Regions from separate parts of the Streptomyces sp. NPDC107454 genome, predicted to be linked through region 1. Evidence: riboswitches for the same ligand, from Rfam matches in the RefSeq annotation. Region 1 holds a riboswitch; each other region holds the start of a gene.

The links. Region 1 has a riboswitch for cyclic di-AMP ahead of ACZ69M_RS38190 (C40 family peptidase). Riboswitches for the same ligand answer to the same signal wherever they lie in the genome.
Region 2: another riboswitch for cyclic di-AMP. It lies ahead of ACZ69M_RS36105 (M23 family metallopeptidase); the one in region 1 lies ahead of ACZ69M_RS38190 (C40 family peptidase).
Region 3: another riboswitch for cyclic di-AMP. It lies ahead of ACZ69M_RS16250 (transglycosylase SLT domain-containing protein); the one in region 1 lies ahead of ACZ69M_RS38190 (C40 family peptidase).
Region 4: another riboswitch for cyclic di-AMP. It lies ahead of ACZ69M_RS45345 (transglycosylase family protein); the one in region 1 lies ahead of ACZ69M_RS38190 (C40 family peptidase).

Annotation. Positions count from the first base shown of each region.
Region 1 covers NZ_JBVJPA010000017.1:152,092-156,283, forward strand. The annotation lists gene ACZ69M_RS38175 (helix-turn-helix domain-containing protein) at 1-619, opposite strand, end outside; gene ACZ69M_RS38180 (ATP-binding protein) at 832-1,290, shown strand; gene ACZ69M_RS38185 (DUF6328 family protein) at 1,595-2,116, opposite strand; gene ACZ69M_RS38190 (C40 family peptidase) at 2,204-2,677, opposite strand; cyclic di-AMP (ydaO/yuaA leader) riboswitch at 2,681-2,835, opposite strand; gene ACZ69M_RS38195 (hypothetical protein) at 3,213-3,518, opposite strand; gene ACZ69M_RS38200 (ATP-dependent Clp protease proteolytic subunit) at 3,526-4,182, opposite strand.
Region 2 covers NZ_JBVJPA010000016.1:20,308-24,499, forward strand. The annotation lists gene ACZ69M_RS36095 (PrsW family intramembrane metalloprotease) at 1-708, shown strand, start outside; gene ACZ69M_RS36100 (aldo/keto reductase) at 712-1,656, opposite strand; gene ACZ69M_RS36105 (M23 family metallopeptidase) at 1,715-2,752, opposite strand; cyclic di-AMP (ydaO/yuaA leader) riboswitch at 2,764-2,921, opposite strand; gene ACZ69M_RS36110 (PP2C family protein-serine/threonine phosphatase) at 3,178-4,192, opposite strand, start outside.
Region 3 covers NZ_JBVJPA010000006.1:133,479-137,670, reverse strand. The annotation lists gene ACZ69M_RS16260 (CocE/NonD family hydrolase) at 1-1,283, shown strand, start outside; gene ACZ69M_RS16255 (hypothetical protein) at 1,267-1,590, shown strand; cyclic di-AMP (ydaO/yuaA leader) riboswitch at 1,907-2,026, shown strand; gene ACZ69M_RS16250 (transglycosylase SLT domain-containing protein) at 2,029-2,727, shown strand; gene ACZ69M_RS16245 (HAD family hydrolase) at 2,868-3,749, opposite strand; gene ACZ69M_RS16240 (FAD-dependent oxidoreductase) at 4,053-4,192, opposite strand, start outside.
Region 4 covers NZ_JBVJPA010000026.1:30,317-34,508, forward strand. The annotation lists gene ACZ69M_RS45335 (cytochrome P450 family protein) at 1-256, shown strand, start outside; gene ACZ69M_RS45340 (LysM peptidoglycan-binding domain-containing protein) at 428-1,435, shown strand; cyclic di-AMP (ydaO/yuaA leader) riboswitch at 1,619-1,782, shown strand; gene ACZ69M_RS45345 (transglycosylase family protein) at 1,787-2,497, shown strand; gene eno (phosphopyruvate hydratase) at 2,849-4,135, shown strand.

The DNA of each region.
Region 1 (4,192 bases):
GAAGCCGCACTTGAGGCAGGGTGGCGGCCTCCCACAGACGCTCCAGTTGCCGGGCCATCACCTCCGGGCCGCCGACCTCGCGTCTTAACACGGCCTCGTCCAGGACCGCGGTCAGTTCCAGCGGCGGATTCGAACGCAGGACGTCCTGCCGGGCGAGGCGCACCTCGACGAGCGCGTCGAGCTTGCCGTCCTCCAGGCCGCCGACGGCGACCCGGGTCACCTCCCGTGCGTACTCGGGCGTCTGGAGCAGTCCGGGTACCACCGAGGTCTCCAGCGTGCGCATGCCGCTGGCCTGGGACTCCAGACTGATGAAGTCGCGGTACGTGGGCGGCAGGACGCCGCGGTAGGCGTGCCACCAGTGATGGCGGCCGTTGCCCTCGGAACCCGCGAGGCCGACCAGGAGCTCCCGTAACTCGTGCCCGGTGACGGCGTAGGCGTCCAACAGGCGCTCCACATCAGCCGGTTTCACTCCACTGATACCGGTCTCGATCCGGCTCACCTTCGACTGGTGCCAGCCGACGAGACGGGCCGCCTCACCACTGGTGAGGCCCGCATCGGCGCGCAGCGCGCGCAGTTCGGCACCGAGCTTGCGGCGGCGCACCGCGGGACCGTGCTGCATGGCCGTACTCCTTACTCCTCCCGAGCCGCCCAAATACGCTCCGCCGTCGCAGAGTTCACCGCATCGAGCGACAGATATATGCATATCTCGGTGGATCGCACCCGTGACCGGCCCAGTGATGGCAGTCTGGCGCGAAGCACCAGTCCGGGACCGTACTCGAACCATCCGCTCCGTGTCGGACTCCGGTCCCGTGGGAAAGGGACGACGTCGCCATGGCAGATCACCAGGAAGCATCCGTCACTCTGCCGAGCGATCCCGCCTCGGTCTCCGCGGCCCGGAAATTCGTCGCCGATGTGCTGGTCGAATGGGGCCTGCCGTGCGACGCCGAAGTCGCGGACACCGTACGCCTGATCGTGTCAGAACTAGCCACCAACGCCGTCCAGCACACGTTCGGGCAGTCGCCCACCTTCACGGTGGACGTCCGGCTCGACCGAGACGAACACCTGCGGATCGGCGTCACCGACAGCCATCCGCGCTTTCCCAAACGTCTGCCCGCCGCCGTCCAGCAGGACAACGGACGCGGCATGGTGATCATCCGCTGGCTGACCGCCGAATGCGGCGGCAGACTCGTCGTCCGGCCCACCCGCGAGGGTGGCAAGACGGTCGCCATCGAGCTGCCCTGGACGGTGCCGGCCCAGCCGGTGACGGCCGGTGGCCCACAAGAGCCCTGAGGGGCGGCTCAGTTGTGTGTCTGCCCCGTCCGGCGCTCGCGGCGGGGCCCGGAAGTTCTCGGTCACCGGCGCCGACCGGTCCCCGGTCCGGTGGACGACGGCGATCGTACGGCGCGGATCTTCGCTTTCGAGCGAGTCGAGGCCCGGTCCCGGCGACCGCGGCCCCACCGGAGCCGCCGCCGACCCGGCCACCATCTCCGGCGCGCCCGCCCGGTCCGCCCGGTCCGGCCGGTTCGGCCGGCGGCAGCCGGGACGAGCCGGCCGCCGCGGTTCGTGCCCGCGGGCGGTCCTGCGATGAGCGCGCTCACGGTTCTCGGTCCGGTGCTCCTTTCGGAGCCGTCGCTTCGCTGACGACGGCACGGTGCACCAGGCCGGGCAGGAGGCCCCACAGCGCCACACAGACGAGCAGGGTGCCCGCGCCCGAGGCGATCCCGGCGGCGCGTCCCAGCGCCACGTCCACGACGAGCAGTACCGATCCCGTCAGCGCCAGCATGAGCACGCCCATCCCGACCGTGGCCAGGACGGAGGAGACCCGCACGATGGCCGGCTTCGCGCCCTGCCGGAACAGCGACCTGTGCAGCGCGGCGGGCGCCGTGAAGAGCGCGGCGGCCACCACGGCCAGCAGGAGGGTGGTGACGTACGTGGCGCGCTGCACGGTGTCGAGGGACGGGAAGCGCGGGGTGAACGCCAGCGTCAGCAGGAACGCGAAGAGGATCTGCACACCGGTCTGCGTGACGCGCAGCTCCTGGAGCAGCTCGCCGAAGTTGCGATCGGCGCGCTCCAGGGACGTCTCGTTCCGTTCCTCGGGGGAAGGTCGCTCAGCCATGGTGAACGAGTAACCGGTTCGTCCGCCTTTCACGCCCGGGGGTGGAACCCCGAGGGGGTGCCGGCCGGCGGCACCCCCTCGGGCAGGTCAGCTGACCCGGCCGTACCAGACGCTCTTCGTCCAGATCTTCTGCAGCTTCACGACCTCCCCTGTCTTCGGGGAGTGCCAGATCTTTCCCTTCCCGGCGTAGATGCCGACGTGGTACACGTTCCGGCCCGAGTGGAAGAACACCAGGTCTCCGGCCTTGCGGTGGGACGCGGAGATGTGGTGCGTCTTGTTGTACTGCGCCGCGGCCGTACGAGGCAGCGTCTTGCCCGCCTTCTTGTACGAGTAGAGCGTGAGCCCGGAGCAGTCGAAGCGGCGTGGTCCGGCGGCGCCGTACTGGTACGGGGAGCCCTTCTTGGAAGCCGCGACCTGAAGTGCCCTCGTCGCCAGCGTGGCCGCTTCGGCGTCGGACGCGACGCCAGGAACCACGAGGCTGCCGCCCACGGCGGCAAGGGTGAGCGCCGAGGCCGTACCGGCCCGGGTCCACAGCGACGGGACACGATTGAGCGCAGTCATGCGCAACCCTTCGTCAGCCGCCTGTGAAGGATGACCTGTCGGATTCGGGCTGGCGAAGTAGCCCGGCCGCTTGCGCGGCTTCACCCCAAGGACCGCCCGGATCTCTCCGGCGACCCGTCTTGCTGGGTCCTCCACTCCTGCCGATGCACTTCTGTCGACCGGTCATCCGGGCAGCGGCAGGACTCGGCGTCCGCCCGGACCGCCCCGCCGCTGTGGCGGGGGCTTGTCGTCGGAAGGGATCTTCACGCATAGCGGTCAGAAAATCCGAGCGGAACCGGCGATTTGTGGCGTTACTCACCACTCACCCGTTCGGGTGGACGACCCTCTGTTCGGGCGATGTTGGGCACGCCGACGACGCGCCCACCAGCACCGGAGCGTCTCATTCCGCCTCTGGGCTACGCGCGTTGCGCAACTTTTTCGGTTCCCCGAAGGGGCCCCTGACTACTCCATCAGGGGGTACACCATCTGGTCCGTTTGAACCCCGGGCCGGACGCCTCGCCGACTCGGCGCGCACGGCGACCCGGGTGTGGGTGCGTCAGTTGTCGGCGTCGGGCGGCAGGGTGACGCGGGCCGCCCGCCGCTCACCGTCGAGGACGCGCAGGGCCTGCGCCAGCGTCGGCGCGTGCACCTCGCTCTCGCCGCGCTGGTGCATCAGCGCGAGGGCGTCCCGCAGCTCGGAGGCCTTGGCGACCAGCGCCTGGGCGGCACGCAGCCCGCGGTAGGTGTCTCCGGGCCTGGCCGGGTTGATACGGCCCAGCAGGTCGACCACGTCGAGGTAGCGGTCGATCAGCTCGGCCTCGGCGCGCGTCAGCGCGGGCAGCGGGGGCAGTTCGGGCACCATCGGCGGATCACCTCGCGTCGGGTGTGGCGTTCCTCGCACCGGGCGCGGTGCGCGAGGTCTTGCGGCTGGGGATGATCCCGTCCACCAGTCCGTACGCCAACGCGGCCTGAGCGTCCAGGATCTTGTCCCGCTCGATGTCGGCGGCGACCTGTTCAGGACTCTGCCCCGTGTGCCGTACGAGCATGTCCTCCAGCAGCTTCCGAGTGCGCATCAACTCCTCGGCCTGGAGGGCCAGATCGCTCGCCTGTCCCTGTACCGGCTCGGGAAGTGACGGCTGGTGGATCAGCACCCGGGCTCCCGGCAGTGCGAACCGCTTGCCCGGCGCGCCGCCGGCCAGCAGCACGGCGGCGGCCGACGCGGCCTGCCCCAGACAGGTGGTCTCCACGTCGCAACTGACGAACTGCATCGTGTCGTAGATCGCCGTCATCGCGCTGAACGAGCCGCCGGGGGAGTTGATGTACAGCGCGATGTCCTGGTCCGGCGCCAGGTATTCGAGGTGCATGAACTGCGCCATCACGTCGTTCGCCGAGGTGTCGTCGATCGGCGTCCCGAGGAACACGATCCGCTCGTCGAGCAGCTTCGAGTACGGATCCAGGGTCCGGTGCCCCATGCTCGTCCGTTCGGTGAACTCGGGCAGGACGTGACGGGCGGACGGTTCATTCATGGCACGCGCC
Region 2 (4,192 bases), on a different contig from region 1:
GGCATCGGTTTCGGCATCGCGGCGCTGTCCGCCGAGCGCCAGCATGTGCGCCGCGTCCTGCTGCCCCTGACCGGACTGCTGCTCGCGATGGGCATGCACTCCATGTGGAACGGCTCGTCGAACTTCGGGGAGTACGGCTTCTACGCGGTGTACGGGGCGTTCATGGTGCCCGCGTTCGGTCTGCTCACCTTCCTCGTCATCTGGACGCGGCAGCGGGAGCTGAAGACCGTACGGACCGAACTTCCGGCGTACGCGGCGGCCGGATGGCTCACCCCTCCCGAGCCGTACGTGCTCGGCTCGATGCGGGCGCGGCGGCTGGCCCGCGACTACGCCGCCCACCACTTCGGCAGGGCGGCGGCGCGCTCGGTCGCCCAGTACGAGGCGTACGCGACCTCGCTGGCGTTTCTGCGGCACCGGGGGCGCAGTGGCCGCGCCAACGCCGACTTCGTCGTACGGGAGCGGGAGTTGCTGCACGAGCTGTGGCGCCGCCGGGAGGTCGCCCGCCCCTCCCTCGCGTACGCGGCCCACGCGTCGGCCCCGGCCGTACCGGTGCCGCCGCAGCTACCGCCGCCGTGGCCCGGGTACGGCTACGCGCCGGTGCCCGGCCAGGTGAACCCCGCCGGCGCGACCCCGTACCCCGCCGGCGCGACGACCCCGTATCCCGCCCCGGCGACGCCGTACCCCGCGTACAACCCCTACCAGTCGTAGGCCTCAGGCGGACGCCTCCGTCAGCCTGGCCACCTCCGCGTCCGTCAGGGTCAGGTCGGCGACCGCCAGCAGAGCGGGCAGCTGCTCGACCGTCCGTGCGGAGGCGATCGGCGCCGCGACCGTCGGCCGGGCGGCGAGCCAGGCGAGGGCGACCGTGGCGACCTCGGCGTCATGGGCCCCGGCGACCTCGTCGAGGGCGGCCAGGACACGGATGCCGCGCTCGGTGCCGAGGTGCTTGCCCGCGCCCTCGGCCCGCGCGGACTCGACCGTCGTACCCGGGCGGTACTTGCCGGTGAGGAAGCCGGACGCGAGCGCGAAGTACGGCATGGCGGCCAGGCCGGTCCTGGAGGCGACCTCCTGGAGCGGGCCCTCGTAGGTGTCGCGCGAGACGAGGTTGTAGTGGGGCTGGAGGGCGACGTAGCGGGCGAGGCCCTCGCGGTCGGAGAACTCCACGGACTCCGCGAGCCGCTCGGCGGAGATGTTGGAGGCGCCGATCTCCCGGACCTTGCCGGCCCGGACCAGTTCGTCCAGCGCGCCGATGATCTCCTCGACCGGCACCGAGGTGTCGTCGAAGTGGGTGTAGTAGAGGTCGATGTAGTCCGTGCCGAGGCGGCGCAGCGAGGCGTCGGCGGCGGCCTTGATGTTCGCCGGGGACAGGCCCTTGTACTCGGGGTGGGTACTGACCTTGGTGGCGAGGACGACGTCGGAGCGGTTGCCGCGCGCGGCGAACCACTTGCCGATGACGGTCTCCGACTCACCGCCCGTGTGGCCGGGGATCCACGCGGAGTAGCCGTCGGCGGTGTCGACGAAGTTGCCGCCCCCGGCCGTGTACGCGTCGAGCACGGCGAAGGACTGCGCCTCGTCGGCGGTCCAGCCGAAGACGTTGCCGCCGAGGGAGAGCGGGAAGACCTCGAGGTCGGAGGAGCCGAGCTTGCGTAGAGAAGTCATGCCTTATTTCAACAGCCGTAGCGGATTCCCATATTCCGCATACGGCCCCCGGGAACGATCAGGGGTTCAGGCCCTTGCTGTGCAGCCACGCCATCGGGTCGATCGCGCTGCCGCCGCCCGGGTGAACCTCCAGGTGCAGATGCGGCCCGGTCACGTTGCCGGTCGCGCCCACGCGCCCGATGACGTCGCCGGTGGCCACCTTCTGCCCCACGCTGACGCTGATGGACGACTGGTGGCAGAACCACAGCTCCGTGCCGTCGTCGAGGGTGAGGATGGTGCGGTAGCCGTACGAGCCGGCCCAGCCCGCCTCCGTGATCGTGCCGCTGTGGATGGCCTTGATCAGCGTGCCGGTGGGGGCCGCGAAGTCGAGGCCGGTGTGGTAGCCGGAGGACCACATGGAGCCGGCGTCACCGAAGCGGGAGGTCAGGGTGTACGAGGAGGTCGGCAGCGAGTAGCTCTTGGCGAGCTCGGCGAGGCGCGCGGCCTCGGCCTTCTGCTTGGCTTCCTCGTCCGCCTTCTTCTTCGCGGCGGCGACCTTGGCCTCGGCGTCGTCCTTCTGCTGGGCGGCCAGCGCGACCGCCTTCTTCGCGGCGGCGGACTCGGCGGCGTCCTGGGCCGCCTTGTCGATCTGGTCCTGCTGCGACTCGGCCTGCTGGATGATGCGGGCGCGCAGCGCCTCGCCCGCGTCCGTGTTGCCCTGCGCGGCGTCGGCGCTGGTCACACCGGCGCTGGTGAGCGGGGTGGCGGAGCCCTTCGGCGTACTGGAACCACCGTCGGATATCAGCGCCTTGGCCGATTCGGTGACCGAGGAGAGGTCGGGCAGCGAGATGGAGACCGGCGGCTTGCCGGGCGCCGCGGTGGCCATGCCGCCCGCGCCGACGGCGGCGATGACGCCGACGCCCAGGACCGTGGAGCTGCGGGCGAGTCCTCCGCCGCGCTGCTTGGAGACGCGGTGCCGGCCACGGAGGGGACGGACGGAATCCTCGGTGGGGTTCCACTCCTCCCAGGGGCCCTCGTCCTTGCCGTAGGCGTAGCCAAAAGTCTGGGTGTCGTTCGGCGGGAACGAAGTGGGCTGGGCAGGCCGATTGGACGCCACGTGGGCGTGCTCCTTTCCTTCCTTCTCGCCTACCGGGTTAGCTGACGGGTTCGGAGCAGGAAGGTCTCCTACGCGCGTCAACCCACGGTGTCTCCACCGTGAAAGACGCTCGATTCACCCCAAGTTGGTGGTTCCCCGGTTCCCTCGCGGGATTCGGCGCGTGCGCACGGAGCCGACTCTTGTGACGGCTGGGACGACCGCGCTGCGTTATCGAACGTTAATAGACGCGGGTACCGGATTCCAAGCTGTTCGTACTGATCATTAACCACTTTTGGCCAGGACTTACCGCCCATGACCGGCGGAAATCGGGCGAGTTGGCCGCACCTCCCTACCCGGCGGTTATTTGACGGTGCGTCAGTTGTTATGCGGAGGGACATCGCCCGATCACCCCTCGTGACATCGATCAAGAAAGCCCGTTTCCGTGGCTACGGCCGCCGTACGGCGAGCAGCGCCATGTCGTCCGTCAGGGCCCCGCCCGTGTGCAACCGGACCTCCTCCACGAGCGTGGCCAGCAGGGCGTCGGGGCCGGGGAAGGTCCGTCCGGCCAGGCGCGCGGCCGGATCGTAGAAGCGCCCCTGCGCGTCGCGGGCCTCGGACAGTCCGTCCGTGTAGAAGAGGAGCGTGGCCCCGTGCGGGAACTCCGTCTCCTCGGCACGGTCCGGCCAGCAGCCCAACTCGCCCATGCCCAGCGGCAGTGCGGGGTTCGCGGCGGCGAGCGTGACCAGCGTTCCGTCCGCGTGCAGCAGCAGCGGCGCCGGATGGCCGCGGTTGACGATCCTTACGAGGCCGCCCTCGGGCGTGATCTCCGCGAGGACGGCGGTGGTGAACCCCTCGAAGGCGTCGAGGCCCTCGCGCCGGGTGCCCTCGCGGGCCAGCGCCCGCTCCAGCCGCTGCGCGACCGCCTCCGGCGTGGCCTCCTGCTCGGCCGCCTCCCGGAACGCCCCGATGACCACGGCGACGGCGGCCACCGCGTCCATGCCCTTCCCGCGTACGTCGCCCACGACCAGCCGTACGCCGTGCGGGGAGTCCTGCACCGCGTACAGGTCGCCGCCGATGAACGCGCCCGCCTGCGCGGCCTCGTAGCGCGCGGCGACGTCGAGGCCGCCGATCCGCTGGTCGGGTTCCGGCAGGACGGCACGCTGGGCCGCCTCGGCGATCTGGTGGGCCGAGGCGAGTCGTTCGTCGGTGCGGCGGACGAGGATGTTGATGAGCACGGCCAGCACGCCGACGGTCGCCACGGTGGCGACCTCCGTGAGCGCGTCCACCTTGAAGACGATGCCCAGCCGGATGTGGACCGTGAGCACCACGACGAGCGCCGTGACGCCGGTGAGCACGGTGCCGCGCAGCGAGAAGAGCGGGGCGGCCACGAGCGGCGCGGCCGTGAAGAGGGGGCCGGCGGTGAAGGCCATCGGGGTGAAGTAGTCGTAGAACGCGCCGACC
Region 3 (4,192 bases), on a different contig from region 1:
ATCCAGAGCCCGACGTGGACGACGATCCGGACCCCGGCGTAGACGACGATCCAGAGCCCGACGTGGACGACGATCCAGAGCCCGGCGTAGACGACGATCCGGACCCCGGCACGAACTACGACCCGAGCTCCGGCGTGCGCAACCGTGACGTCATGGCGGAGCCCCTCCTGCGCTCCTACGTCATGGCCGCGCACCCTCCGGCGACGACGTACCCGTCCCTTCCCGGCCGCTGGGTGGGCGACACCGCCTGGCCCTCCCCCTCCGTGACCCCGATCGCGTACGCGCTGCGGGGCGCACCGGTGCTGGTGCGCTCCCCTCAGCACACGGGCGTGGACGCGGGCCGTTTCCGCCCCGTCGGGAACGACGCGGACCTGCCGCCGAACCAGCGGGAGGAGGACGCGAGATCGGCCTGCTTCGAGTTCGAGGTCCCGGGGGAGACCTGGATCCTGGGGCGCCCCAGGGTCCGCCTCCGTCTGACGTCCCACTCCCCCTGGGGTCAGGTGATCGCCCGGGTGTGCGACGTCGCCGCCGACGGCTCCTCGACGCTGGTGACCCGGGGTGCTCTGAACCTGACAGCGCGCTACGGCCCCGACCACGCTGCCTCCTGGAATCCGGGCTCTACGGAGGACGTGGTTTTCGACCTGACCGCCATCGGCTACGCGTTCCCGCCCGGCCACCGCATCCGGCTCTCCCTCTCCTCCGCCTACTGGCCGTGGATCTGGCCCCAGCCGGGCTCGGCGGCGGGGTTCGTCCTGGACCCGGCGGCCAGTTCCCTCGAACTTCCGGTGCGAGCAAGGGAGTCGGACCCGAGGATCACCTTCGAGGAGCCGGAGCAGTCCGAACCCCTGGGAGTGACATCCCCGGCCACCCTTGACGAGCCCCGCCCCGAACGCCTGGTCGCCCGTGACGTGGCGAGGGGCGAGTGGCGCCTGGAGGTCGACCCCGGCCAGGACGGCACCCGTGTCCACCCGGACGGCCTCGAATGCACGGAGGACGCCCGGGACACCTACACCATCGACGAATCGGACCCGCTCTCCGCCCGTACCCGCTCGACGAGGTCGATCCGTCTGCACCGCCCGGAGCTGCCCTGGGACGCCCGGGTCGAGACACGCTCCGAACTCAGCTGCGACGCCCGGGAGTTCATCACCTCGAACGAGCTGATCTGCAAGGACGGCAGCGAGGTGGTCTTCCATCGGACGTGGGAGAGAAGAATCCCCCGGACAGCGGACCGGAGGCCCGGCGGCGGCATGGGCAACCCTGAGGAGCATGGCGCGGACCGGTGAATTCCTGATGGCCCTGGACGAGGGGATGCTCGCGTACTTCCGCGAAATGGCCGACGAGATGGTCACGCGTTTCGGGATCCCCCGGGCCGAGGCGGCGGCGAGGATCAACAGGGCTTACGCGGGGCAGGAGTTCGAGCCCTACCCGGACCCAATGTGCCACGAACTCCCCGAATACCGGGCCTACGGCCTCTACTTCAAGCCCAATACCGGCCGGCTGCCCGACGACGACCCCGACACGGCCCTGCCCGTGTGGGAGGTCCGCCCGGCTCCGCCCGCGGGCTCACCGGTCTGGACAGTCGAGGCGTGATGTCCGATTTGCCGCCAGTGCCGCTTTATTTCTGCTTGGTCGCGTGAATTGGGTCACTCCCATGCGAAGTGGGCTCTTTATCCCCTCTTGACGACTCCCCCTTTGCATAAGGCAAGTTGAGCGTCGCGTTCCGGATTAATCGGGCATTTTCTCCCTCTTATCACCCAGGTGAAAGCGATCTACACCGGGAAATGAGGGCTTGTTCCGGACATGTGCTCTCGCATACGTTCACGTCGATCCGGACGGACCGCCAATCCTGCCGCCGACCGGAATATCCCAGCCCCCCACACACACACGCACGGCAGGAGCGGGGAACCCAGGTAAGCCGCCGATCCGGACACCGGAACGGCTAGGGGTGAAGTCGCACACACCGTGCGGCCGGGCAGCTCCCGCCCGAACCCGACAGCTCACTTCGCAGGCGCCGGAGAGGAATTCGCCATGTCCGCACGAGGCAAGCACCGCAACTTCAAGATCCAGGGCATGCTCACTCGGGGCATCCTCGCCGCAGGAATGGGCGGAGTCGCACTCGCCCTTCCGCTCGTGAGCGCGACCTGCGCGCAGGCCGCCACGGCCACCAGCACCGACGTCCAGCTCATCACGTACAAGGTGGCCGCGGGCGACACCCTGGCCACGATCGCGAAGAAGTACCCCACGAGCGGCGGCCCGGCGAAGCTGTACGCCGCCAACCGCGCGGTCATAGGCCCCGACCCGACGACGCTCCGTCCGGGCCTCACCCTGACCGTTGGCACCAGAACGGTCAAAACCCCCACGAAGACGAGCCCGGCGAAGACGGCGCCCACCACCTCGAAGACGTACGCGAACAACCTCGACGGATGGATCAAGCACTCGCTGGACATCATGGCCCGCGCCAAGATCCCCGGCACCTACAACGGCATCCACCGCAACGTCATGCGCGAGTCCTCCGGAAACCCCCTGGCCATCAACAACTGGGACTCCAACGCCAAGGCCGGCATCCCCTCCAAGGGCCTGCTCCAGGTCATCGACCCCACGTTCAAGGCCTACCACGTGCCGGGAACGTCGATGAACCCCTACGACCCGGTCGCGAACATCACCGCCGCCTGCAACTACGCGGCGGCGAAGTACGGCTCGATCGACAACGTCAACGGGCCCTACTGACAGGACCGGCGGGGCCGGTAGGGCTGGTAGGGCCGGTACGACTGCCGGGACCGATACGGCCAGTACGACCGATATAGCCGATATAGCTGGTATGACCGATACAGTTGATACGGCTGATACGGCTGATACGGCTGATACGGCTAGTGAGGTCGGAGAGACTCGGAGAGCTGACGGGACCCGCCGGGCTCTCCGGACTCCCGGAAGCGATCCGGCCGGCACGGGAACAGCCGCTCCAGCACCACCGCGATCCCGTCGTCCTCGTTCGACAGCGTCACCTCGTCGGCCACCGCCTTCAGCTCCGGATGGGCGTTGGCCATGGCGACCCCCCGGGCGGCCCAGTCGAACATGGGGATGTCGTTGGGCATGTCGCCGAAGGCGATGGTGGCGGCGGGAGTGAGACCGAGGTGGGCGGCGGCGAGCGCCAGACCGGTTGCCTTGGTCACGCCGCATGGCTGGAGTTCGACGGTTCCGGGCCCCGACATGGTGACGGTGGCCAGCGAGCCCACCACGCCCCGGGCCGCCGAGGCCAACTCGTCGTCGGACAGCGAGGGGTGCCGGAGCAACACCTTGCTGATCGGCTCCGTCCACAGGTCGTCGCGGTGGTGCACCCGTACTGCCGGAAGCGTCGGATGCGGCATCACGTACCCCGGCTCGATGAGCGTCAGCCCGTCCACACCGTCCTGGTCCACAGCCGCGTAGAGCAGCCCGACCTCCGCCTCGATCTTGCCGATCGCGGTCTCCGCGAGTTCCCTGTCCAGGGTCACCGACCACAGCAGTCGGTCCGCCGCCGCGTCGTACAGCTGCGCCCCCTGCCCGCACACCGCCAGCCCCGCGCCGCCGAGTTCGTCGAGCAGCGGTCGTACTCTCGGCGCCGGGCGCCCCGTCACGACCAGGTGTCGGGCGCCCGCCTCGGCCACCCTCTCCAACGCGGCCCGGGACCGGTCGGAGAGGGTGTCGTCGCCGCGGAGCAGCGTTCCGTCCAGGTCAGTGGCGATAAGTGAATATGCAGTCGGAGCGGCCATGATCCGAAGAATACGGATCGAACGACTCATCGGCCCGGCGTGAACCGGACGACGTCCGGTATCCCGTCAGCAACGCCGTTCACCGTACGGGGCGTACTGGGTGTACAAAGCGCACTTCCGCCCCCGCACACCGAGCGGGCGGTACGAAAAGACTCCGAGCGGAATGTCACTCCAGAGGATGACGCGGCTGCGGTGACTGTGCCCGTCTGAGCCCAACACAAGCTCCGGCGCGACGGGTTGGGCCCCGCCCACGGCGTGGCCCACCAGTCACCGACCCCTCCGGCCGTACTGACCCCGGTCACCTCACCCGTGCGCGCCCGCCAAGTGCTTGGCCAGCCGCGGCGAAGCGAACTCCGTACCGCACACGAACCGCATCACCGGCCCGTACGAAGCCGCCGCCGGCAACCCCGTGAAGTACAGCCCGGGCACCGAGGAGCAGTACC
Region 4 (4,192 bases), on a different contig from region 1:
CGAACAGCCGGACACCCTCGACCTCTCCCGCCGTGACAACCAACACCTCGGCTACGGCCACGGCATCCACTACTGCCTCGGCGCCCCGCTCGCCCGACTGGAGGGCCAGACCGCGCTCGCCACCCTCCTCACCCGTCTCCCCGACCTTCAACTCGCGGGAGATTCGGCCGATTTGCGCTGGCGTGGCGGGCTCATTATGCGTGGATTGCGCACGCTTCCAGTGGAGTTCACGCCTCCGGTACCGGTCGCGCGATAGCGGGCGACCATACACCCACGGACGCTCAAACCTGACGCGCACTCAACTCTGTGATCTTCACGTGATCTACGCTGCATCGACTTGTGACAAGTGTTCGGGTGCGGATACGTTCACTCGTCAACGCGACTCACACGTCGCGTAGTCACCTGCTGTCACGTGAAAGGCTTCCGCATGCTCTCCGGGAACGGCCGCCATCGTCGCCCCCGTCAGGCCCCGGCCCTCATCGTCGCGGCAGGAGTGACCGGATCCGCCATCGCGATCCCGTTGCTCGGTGCCACCAGCGCGAGCGCGGCCGACGGCACCACGTGGGACCGGGTCGCCGAGTGCGAGAGCGCCGGCCAGTGGAGTGCCGACAGCGGCAACGGGTATTACGGCGGGCTCCAGATCAGCCAGGCGGACTGGGAGAAGTACGGCGGCCTCGCCTACGCGTCGAGCGCCGACGAGGCCAGCCGCTCGCAGCAGATAGCCATCGCCGAGAAGCTCCTCGACCACCAGGGCCTCACCGCCTGGCCGACCTGTGGACCGCTCTCCGGGCTGAGCAAGAACTCGGGCAACATCCTGGTCGACACGGGCGTGGCGAACGACTCGTCCAGTACATCGGATTCATCCGGTTCCTCCGGTTCATCCAGTTCGTCCAAAACTTCGAACCCGTCGGCCTCTTCCGGCTCGAAGTCCGATTCGTCTTCGTCCGGCTCGTCTTCATCCGGTTCGTCCTCGAAGGCGACCGGGAAGGCGGCCGAGAACACGACGAAGGCCGACACCAGCGGCGACGCCCAGGGGTCGGACGGCTCCGACACGGATGCGTCGAAGAGTGACAACTCGGGCAACTCCGGCCAGGGTGGCGACTCTTCCGGCACGTCCGAGAACGCGACGACCGGTGCGGGGCGCCACCGCGGCGGCACCGCGGACGAGAACACCACCGACAGCGCCGTGGACGGCCGTAGCGACGACTCCTCCGGGCGGCATGCCTCGCGCGGCGCCGGCGCCTCCCGTGATGTCGTCGACGGCTCCTACGTCGTGCGCGCCGGAGACAATCTCTGGACCATCGCGGACGCCCTTGACCTCGAAGGCGGATGGGCCGAGCTGTACGACGCGAACAAGAAGACGGTCGGCGTCGACCCGAACCTCATCCTCCCCGGTCAGAGCCTTGCAGTTGGTGCCGAATCGGGCGAAAAGTAGGGGCAGTTCACGTCATGGTTCGCTGTGTAATGTCCGGTTTGGCGTGAGTGAGAGATGGATCTCAAAGGCCCTGATCGTCTTTGGAATTCAGCCGATCGACTGCTTACGGTCATGACCGCTCGCCACAGCGGGCCCCGACGGTCGTCAACGCCGAATCCTGCCAACGGCCGTACGGGAACAGTCGACGCGTCAGCGCCGTAGGCAGGAGCGGGGGACCCAAGGTACGCGCCGCGCCCGGTAGTTGACCGGGAGCGGCTTGGGGTGAAGCCGAGCGCTCAGAGCGCACGGCCGGGCACTCACCCGCCCGAACCCGACAGCTCACCTCGCAGGCGTCGGTGAGGGGATCTCTCCATGCTGTTTTCCAGCAAGGGCAAGCACCGCCGTCCGTCCAAGGCCACTCGTGTCGCCACGCTCGCCGGTGTCACCGGTGTCGCCATCGCCGCTCCGCTGATGGCGGCCGGCAACGCCTCCGCCGCCACCGCCTCCCAGTGGGACGCCGTCGCCCAGTGCGAGTCCGGCGGGAACTGGTCCATCAACACCGGCAACGGCTACTACGGCGGTCTGCAGTTCTCGTCTTCCACCTGGGCCGCGTACGGCGGCACCGCGTACGCCGCGACCGCCAACCAGGCGTCCAAGTCGCAGCAGATCACCGTCGGCGAGAAGGTCCTCGCCGCGCAGGGCAAGGGCGCCTGGCCGACGTGTGGCACGGGCCTGTCGAGCGCCGCGTACACCGGCGGTGCGAGCACCCCGTCGACCTCGTCTTCCTCGAACAGCTCCTCGTCGAACAGCTCGCCGAGCGCCGGCACCACCACCCGCTCGACGGACACCGCGGCCTCCCGTTCGGCGTCCCGCCCGGCCGCCCAGAAGACCGTCTCCACCCCGACCGGCAAGAAGGTCAAGAAGGGTGACGGCGAGTACAAGGTCGTCAAGGGTGACAGCCTCAGCTCGATCGCCGAGAAGAAGAAGGTCAAGGGCGGCTGGCAGCAGCTGTTCAAGCTGAACAAGGACATCGTCGCCGACGCCGACTTCATCTACCCGGGTCAGCAGCTGCACCTCAGCTGATGATCGGTAGCCTCACCCCAGCTGAATGACAGGTCCCACATAAAAGGGGTCTCCACACTGGAGACCCCGGTGAGGGTCGCCCCCGTCCCCACGGGCTCCCCGCTCCGGTGCGTGTTCCCCCGTACGCACCGGAGCGGGGTTTTTCGTCTCCGGCATTTCGTCTCCGGCATTTCGTGCGGAGCGTTTCGCACCCAGATTTCCGTACCCGTTTTTGTTCCGTTCTGGAACAATGTGTACGTTCAGTTCTGCCCAAGGGGTGGGCGACCGGCTGGCCGATCCCCCCGGGGCGGTTAGGCTCATGTCGCGAAGCCATCACAGGCTCCGCGTACCCGCGTCACATCCCAGAAGGAGATGCTCGTGCCGTCCATCGACGTCGTCGTAGCCCGGGAAATCCTGGACTCCCGAGGCAACCCCACGGTCGAGGTCGAGGTCGGCCTCGACGACGGCAGCACGGGTCGTGCCGCCGTTCCGTCCGGCGCGTCCACCGGCGCCTTCGAGGCCATCGAGCTGCGTGACGGTGACCCCAACCGTTACGGCGGCAAGGGTGTCGAGAAGGCCGTCCTCGCCGTCATCGAGCAGATCGGACCGGAGCTCGTCGGTTACGACGCCACCGAGCAGCGCCTGATCGACCAGGCGATGTTCGACCTGGACGCCACCGACAACAAGGGCTCGCTCGGCGCCAACGCCATCCTCGGCGTCTCGCTCGCCGTCGCGCACGCCGCCTCCGAGGCGTCCGACCTCCCCCTCTTCCGCTACCTGGGCGGCCCGAACGCGCACCTGCTGCCCGTTCCGATGATGAACATCCTGAACGGCGGCTCGCACGCCGACTCCAACGTGGACATCCAGGAGTTCATGATCGCCCCGATCGGCGCGGAGTCCTTCTCCGAGGCCCTGCGCTGGGGCGCCGAGGTCTACCACACCCTCAAGAAGGTGCTGAAGACCAAGGGCCTGTCCACCGGCCTGGGCGACGAGGGCGGCTTCGCCCCGAACCTGGAGTCGAACCGCGCCGCGCTCGACCTCATCCTCGAGGCCATCAAGCAGGCCGGATACATCCCCGGTGAGCAGATCGCGCTCGCGCTCGACGTCGCCGCGTCCGAGTTCTACAAGGACGGCAAGTACGAGTTCGAGGGCAAGTCCCGCTCGGCCGCCGAGATGACCGAGTACTACGAGGAGCTCGTCTCCGCGTACCCGCTGGTCTCCATCGAGGACCCGCTGTACGAGGACGACTGGGCCGGCTGGAACGTCATCACCGAGAAGCTGGGCGACAAGGTCCAGATCGTCGGCGACGACCTCTTCGTCACCAACCCGGAGCGCCTGGCCCGCGGCATCGAGGAGGGCTCCGCGAACGCCCTGCTCGTCAAGGTCAACCAGATCGGCTCGCTGACCGAGACCCTGGACGCCGTCGAGATGGCCCAGCGCAACGGCTTCAAGTGCATGATGTCCCACCGCTCCGGTGAGACCGAGGACGTCACCATCGCCGACCTCGCCGTCGCGGTGAACTGCGGCCAGATCAAGACCGGCGCCCCGGCCCGCTCGGACCGCGTCGCCAAGTACAACCAGCTGCTGCGCATCGAGGAGATCCTCGACGACGCGGCGGTGTACGCGGGCCGCAGCGCCTTCCCGCGCTTCAAGGGCTGACACCCGCGGAGGGTCAAGCCTTAGCCAGTCGTACGTACGTCCCCGTACCCGGTCCCG